DNA from 2 places in the Nonomuraea sp. NPDC050547 genome. Region 1 is predicted to be linked to the other one. Evidence: riboswitches for the same ligand, from Rfam matches in the RefSeq annotation. Region 1 holds a riboswitch; the other holds the start of a gene.
The links. Region 1 has a riboswitch for S-adenosylmethionine ahead of ACIBHY_RS33660 (aminotransferase class V-fold PLP-dependent enzyme). Riboswitches for the same ligand answer to the same signal wherever they lie in the genome.
Positions count from the first base shown of each region.

Region 1 (3,399 bases):
GCCCGAGTGACGATCAGCCGAGGAAGAACCCGCCTGAGTGACGCCTAACGGGCGGCGAGGTCCCGCAGCGCGGTGATGAGCCGGTCGACGTGCTCGTCGGTGGTGCCGATGCCGATCGAGGCGCGCACCGCGGAAGCCGTCCCGTCCTCACAGCCGCCGTCGGCGGTACCCAGCAGATGCCGCACGAAGGGGTGCGCGCAGAACTTGCCGTCGCGCACGCCGATCCCGTACTCGCCGGACAGCGCCTCGGCGACCTCGCGCGCGCTGTAACCGTCCACGATGAAGGAGACGATGCCCACACGCGGGTGGTCGGGACCCCACAGCGACAGCTCCCGCACGCCCTCGATCGAGGCCAGGCCGTCACGCAGCCGCGCGATCAGCCTCTCCTCCTCGATGACCAGCGGCGCCCAGCCGGTCGCGCTCAGCGCGTCGCACGCCGCGGCCAGCGCGATCGCGCCGATCACGTTCGGGGTGCCGGCCTCGTGCCGGGGCTCGGGGTCGTCGTGCCACTCGGTGGACTCCCCGTCCGCCCCGACCGACTTCACCGCGCCGCCGCCCTTGAGGTACGGCTCGCCGCTCGCCAGCCAGTCACGGCGCCCGATCAGCACACCGGCGCCGAACGGCGCGTACAGCTTGTGGCCGGAGAAGACGACGTAGTCCAGGTCCAGGGCGGTCAGGTTGAGCTGGCGGTGCGGGACGAGCTGGGCGGCGTCGACCAGGATGCGGGCGCCGTGCCGGTGGGCGATGTGCGCGAGGGCGGCGATGGGCCACAGCTCGCCGGTGACGTTGGAGGCGGCGGTGACGACGAGCAGCTTGGGGCCGGAAACGGCGGCGAGGGCCTCGTCGGCCTGGCGGACGGCCTCGCCGGGGAAGGCGGGCGGCGCCAGCCGTACCGTCTTGTTCCAGGGGAGCAGCGAGGCGTGGTGCTCGCTGTCGAAGACTACGGTGGTGGTGCCCGCGGGCAGGACGCCGGCCAGCAGGTTCGTGGCGTCGGTGGTGTTGCGGGTGAAGATGACCGCGTCGTCGGGGCGGGCGCCGGCGAAGGCGCGGACGGTGTGGCGGGCCTGCTCGTAGCGGGCGGTGGTGAGCTGGGAGGCGTAGCCGGCGCCGCGGTGCACGCTGGAATAGGCCGGGAGCGCGGCGGTGACGGCGGCGCTGACCGGCTCCAGACAGGGGGCGCTGGCGGCGTAGTCGAGGTTGGCGTAACCGACCAGCTTGCCGCCCTTGACCGGGACCTCCAGGTCGGCGCCGAGCACGGCCGGGACGGCACGGGCCTCGCCGTGCCGGGGCTGCTGCGACTGGGTCTGGGCGGGGACGGAGCTGAAGATGGTCAGCGTGGACACGGCAAGTCTCCTGGGGTCGTCGGGACCCCCTGGAATCGCCACGGAGCCCGCGCTTGCCCGCCACACCTCGTGACGGACCAGGTCCTCACCCGGGGCACCCCGCCGCGGACGCGAGGGTTGCCGGCCAGCTAGCCGGGGCTTGTCGCTGGCACTCATGACCTACACGCAGCACTATAAGCGACACCCGGCCATAAATAGCAACCCCTTAACGCTGCGGCCCGTCGTTGACCACCTCAGCAGGGTGGATCATCCCAGGCCAGCGACATATCCGAACTACTAAGGAGGATCGTGAACTTCTGCGGGGGTTAGGTCGTTGGTACCGGGAGATAGTTCCCGACAACGGAGGTGCGGAGATGTGGGACTGGGTAAGCAACCCGGAGATCTGGATCGGGTTCTTCACCCTGGTCGCCCTGGAGATCGTCCTGGGAATCGACAACATCATCTTCATCTCGATCCTCGCCGGGAAACTCCCTGAGCACCAGCGCGACCGGGCCCGGGTGCTCGGACTGGCCGCCGCGCTCATCAGCCGTCTGCTCCTGCTGCTCGCCCTGTCGTGGGTGGTCAGGCTGACCGAGCCCTTGTTCGCCGTCTTCGGTCATGACATATCCGGCCGTGACCTGATCCTCATCCTCGGTGGCCTGTTCCTGCTGGCCAAGAGCGTCACCGAGATCGGCCACAGCATGGAGCTGAAGGGCGACGACGGCAAGCCGCGCAAGGCCGCCTCGTTCGCCTCGGTGATCATCCAGATCATGATCCTCGACATCGTCTTCTCGCTCGACTCGGTCATCACCGCGGTCGGCATGGTGAACGAGCTGGGCGTCATGGTCGCGGCGGTGATCGTGTCGGTGCTGGTCATGCTGTTCGCCTCCGGCCCCATCAGCCGCTTCGTGGACAAGCACCCGAGCATCAAGATGCTGGCCCTGTCCTTCCTGGTGCTGATCGGCGTGGTGCTCCTCGCGGAGGGCTTCGGCCAGCACATCTCCAAGGGCTACATCTACTTCGCGATGGCCTTCTCGGTCATCGTCGAACTGCTCAACATCAGGATGCGCAGCAGGCAGGCCAAGCGGTCCGAGCAGGAGAACGCCCAGGACGGCAGCTCGTAGGATGAAGCGGTGCGCTTTGACCCGTGGAATCCGGATTTCGTGGCCCATCCTTATGACGTCTACGCCGAGCTGAGGCGGGCTGAGCCGGTCAGCTTCTTCGAGCCGACCGGCCAGTACCTGGTCTCACGGCACGCCGACGTCAACGCGCTGCTGCGTGATCGCCGGCTCGGCCGTTCCTACCTGCACGTCGCCGCGCACGAGGAATTCGGGCAGGAGGCGCCGCCGGACTTCCAGGAGCCGTTCTGGCGGGTGGTCAACGCGGGCATGCTCGACGTGGAGCCGCCCGTCCACACGCGGTTGCGCCGCCTGGTCTCCAAGGCGTTCACGCCGAGGATGGTCGAGTCGCTACGGCCGCGCGTACGGGCGATCGCGGGTGGGCTGGTGGACGCCTTCGTGGCCAAGGGCGGCGGCGACCTGCTCGCCGAGGTGGCCGAGCCGCTGCCGGTGACGGTGATCGCCGAGATGCTCGGCATCCCCGACGCCGACCGGCACCTGCTGCGTCCCTGGTCGGCCGACATCTGCGGCATGTACGAGCTGAACCCGTCGCCGCAGGCCCAGCACACGGCGGTCCGCGCGGCGGCGGAGTTCGCCGGCTATCTGAAGGACCTGGCCCGTGAGCGCGGGCGGCAGCCCGGCGAGGACCTCGTCAGCGCGCTGGCCCAGATCGAGGAGCTGACCGAGGACGAGCTGGTCGGCACCTGCGTCCTGCTGCTCAACGCCGGCCACGAGGCCACCGTGAACGTCACCGGCAACGGCTGGTGGTCGCTGTTCAGGAACCCGGCCGAGCTGGAACGGCTGCGCGCCGACCACTCCCTGCTCCCGACGGCGATCGAGGAGCTGATGCGCTGGGACACGCCGCTGCAGATGTTCGAGCGCTGGGTTCTGGAGGACATCGAGGTGGAGGGCGTGGCGATCCCGAAGGGCGTGGAGGTGGCGCTGCTGTTCGGCTCCGC
Region 1 covers NZ_JBITGW010000015.1:82,765-86,163, forward strand. Annotated here, with positions in the region: gene ACIBHY_RS33655 (DoxX family membrane protein) at 1-10, shown strand, start outside; gene ACIBHY_RS33660 (aminotransferase class V-fold PLP-dependent enzyme) at 45-1,343, opposite strand; SAM riboswitch class IV at 1,388-1,503, opposite strand; gene ACIBHY_RS33665 (TerC family protein) at 1,697-2,446, shown strand; gene ACIBHY_RS33670 (cytochrome P450) at 2,456-3,399, shown strand, end outside.

Region 2 (3,399 bases), on a different contig from region 1:
TTGGGCAACAGAGTCAATCTGAAAACTGCCTATTTCATCCTTCGAAGAGTTGAATTTTCCAGAAATGGGAAGGGCACCTCCGAAGAGGTGCCCTAGTGCTAAGAGTGTGCGAAGCGTTAGCCTCCGGCTACCGCGGGGATGATAGAGATCTCGCTCCCCTCGGGGGCCGCGGTGTCGAGCCCCTCGGCGAATCGGACGTCCTCTTGCCCCACGTAAACGTTGACAAAACGCCGAATCTTGCCCGATTCATCGAGAATTCGGGCGCCGATCCCCGGGTAGTCACTGTCCAGCTTCTGAAGGACCTCGCGCAGCGTCGCACCCTCGCCACTGACCTCCGCGTTACCACCCGTGTAGGTGCGCAGAATGGTGGGAATCCGTACAGAAACGCTCATGCCTTAAACTTCCTTTCAGATGGCGCGGAACGCGTCGAGAGAGGGCCGGATGACAGCGGTGGGTTCGGCGATCGACGACACCGCGTCAAGGGTCTTGAGGCCGTCGCCGGTGTTCAGCACGACCGTTTCCGCCTCGGGATCCAGCGCGCCGTTTTCCACCAGCTTCTTGAGCACGCCCACGGTGACGCCGCCCGCGGTCTCCGCGAAGATGCCCTCCGTGGAGGCCAGGAGCTTGATGGCCGCGACGATCTCGGCGTCGGTGACGTCTTCCACCGCCCCTCCCGTACGGCGGGCGATGTCGAGCACATACGGCCCGTCAGCCGGGTTCCCGATGGCCAGCGACTTGGCGATGGTGTCCGGCTTGACCGGCTGGACCACGTCGTGCCCGGCCTTGTACGCCGCCGACACCGGCGAGCAGCCGAGCGCCTGGGCCCCGAACACCTTGTAGGGCGTGTCCTCGACCAGCCCGAGCGCCACGAGCTCCTTGAAGCCCTTGTCGATCTTCGTGAGCTGGGAGCCGGAGGCGATCGGGATGACGATCTGCTCGGGCAGCCTCCACCCGAGCTGCTCGGCGATCTCGTAGGCCAGCGTCTTGGAGCCCTCGGCGTAGTACGGCCGCAGGTTCACGTTGACGAAGCCCCACTTGTCGCCCAGCGGGTCGCCGATGAGCTCGGAGCAGAAGCGGTTGACCTCGTCGTAGGTGCCCTCGATGCCGATCAGCCTGCCGCCGAACACCCGGGCCATGGCGATCTTGGCCTGCTCCAGGTCGGCGGGGATGAACACGCACGCGTCGAGCCCGGCCCTGGCGGCGGCCGCGGTGACCGCGCCGGCCAGGTTGCCGGTGGAGGAGCAGGACAGGGTGTGGAAGCCGAAGTTGCGGGCCGCCTCGACGGCGATGGCCACCACACGGTCCTTGAAGGAGTGGGTGGGATTGCCGGAGTCGTCCTTGATGTGCAGCGACTTGATGCCGAGCGTCCGGCCGAGGTTGCCGGCCTTGACCAGCTTGGTCCAGCCGGGGTTCATGTTCTGCTTGGCCGCCACGTCCACGGGGACCGGCAGGAGCGCCTGGTAACGCCAGATGTTGGTCGGACCGGACTCGATCTGCGAGCGGGTCACCGTACCGAAATCATAGGCCACTTCGAGTGGCCCGAAACACTCCAGACACGCGAAACTGGGGCCGAGGTCATAGCGGGTGCCGCACTCGCGGCAGGAGAGAGCTACAGCAGGACCGAAGTCGAGCGACATGAAGCGAGGCCTTCCCTCATCTTCGCCTGCGGCCACCTTGACCACAGACCGGAATTGGCACCTTGTCCCGGTCGGCCTCGCGGGTGCGAGTCACAATCCGGGAGGGTTGCCGGGGCTTCGCAGGGCCGGTCCCTCCACCCCTCTGGATGAGCAATATGTAGTTGTCGAAAGGGACTCTACCTGGTCAAGCGGATCGGTTGCCCACCCGTCTCGACCAGTGAGACAAACCGTCTCACCGATAGTCCTCCCCGAGCACGCCCTGCACGTACTTGCGCGCCTGGTGGATGCGGGATTTCGCGGTGCCGAGAGGGATGCCGAGCTGCTCGGCCACCTCGTTGTAGTCGAGCTGCACGATGTCGCGCAGCACGAGCGCCTGCGCCAGGTCGGGCTTGGACGCCTCCAGCGCCTCCATCGCGTCGAGCAGGTCCAGGCGCGAGCCCGCGATCACGCTCACCCGGGCCACGTCCGGCTTCTGCGTGGGCAATTCGTCGGAGCTCTGCTCGGCCGCCCGCCGCTTCAGCGACCGGTAGGTCGTGCGGGCGCAGTTGGCCGTCACGATGTGCAGCCACGTGCTGAACCGCGCCCTGCCCTCGAACCGGCCGATGTTGCGCGCGACGGCCAGCAGGGTGTCCTGGCAGGCCTCCTCCGCGTCCTGGTGATAGGGCAGGATTCGCGCGCAGTGGCGGAGTACGTGCGGCTCGATCCGCCGCAAGAGCTCGCCGAGTGCGCGATGATCTCCAGCGGCTGCGGAGCGGGCCAGTTCCTCGGTTAGCTCATCAAGCGCCATAGCGGGATCCTATGAGCGGAGGATAGTTAAATGAACAGCGTCCTGGTCGCCTCGAACCGCGGTCCTGTCTCCTTCACCGTCTCCGACGACGGTGAACTCACCATGAAACGCGGTGGCGGCGGACTGGTCTCCGGCCTTTCCGGCGTGGCGAAGGACGAGGGCGTGCTGTGGGTCTGCGCGGCCCTTTCCGACGGCGACCGCAGCGCCGTACGGCAGGCTCCCGGCGGCCGCCTCGACCAGGCCGGCTACGACACCGGGTCGCTGCGCATGCTGGACATCGCCCCCGCGACCTTCCACCGCGCCTACAACGCCGTGGCCAACTCCACGCTGTGGTTCGTCAACCACCTGCTCTACGACATCCCCAACTCCCCGCATTTCGGCACCAGGTTCCAGCGCGAGTGGGAGTCCTACCGCGACTACAACGGCGCCTTCGCGCTGGCGCTGGCCGAGGAGGCCGGGCACGGGGCGCGGGTGATGGTGCAGGACTACCACCTGACCCTCACCCCTGCCATGCTCCGCGCCGAGCGTCCCGACCTGCGCATCGCGCATTTCAGCCACACGCCCTGGGCCCCGCCGGAGTACTTCGCGCTGCTGCCCGACGAGGTGGCCCGTGAGGTCCTGGAAGGCATTCTGGGAGCCGATCACGCCGGGTTCCTCACCGAGCGGTGGGCGCGGGCGTTCACCGACTGCTGCGCGGCCCTGCTGGGCGCCCGGGTGGACGCGCGCGGCGTCACCCACGAGGGCCGCACGACGAGGGTCGGCGTGCACGCGCTCGGCGTCGACGGCGAGCAGTTGTGGCGGCGCGCCTGCGAGCCGGACGTGGAGTCGAACGTGGCGGCGCTGCGCGCGCAGACCGGCGACAGGAAGCTGATCGTCCGCATCGACCGCACCGAGCTGTCGAAGAACATCGTGCGCGGGCTGGTCGCCTACCGCGAGTTCCTGGCCGCCCACCCCGAGTGGCACGGCCGCGTGGTG
Region 2 covers NZ_JBITGW010000044.1:27,789-31,187, reverse strand. Annotated here, with positions in the region: gene ACIBHY_RS54530 (MoaD/ThiS family protein) at 117-392, opposite strand; gene thrC (threonine synthase) at 408-1,637, opposite strand; SAM riboswitch class I at 1,651-1,790, opposite strand; gene ACIBHY_RS54520 (RNA polymerase sigma factor) at 1,870-2,424, opposite strand; gene ACIBHY_RS54515 (trehalose-6-phosphate synthase) at 2,455-3,399, shown strand, end outside.
Region 2: another riboswitch for S-adenosylmethionine. It lies ahead of thrC (threonine synthase); the one in region 1 lies ahead of ACIBHY_RS33660 (aminotransferase class V-fold PLP-dependent enzyme).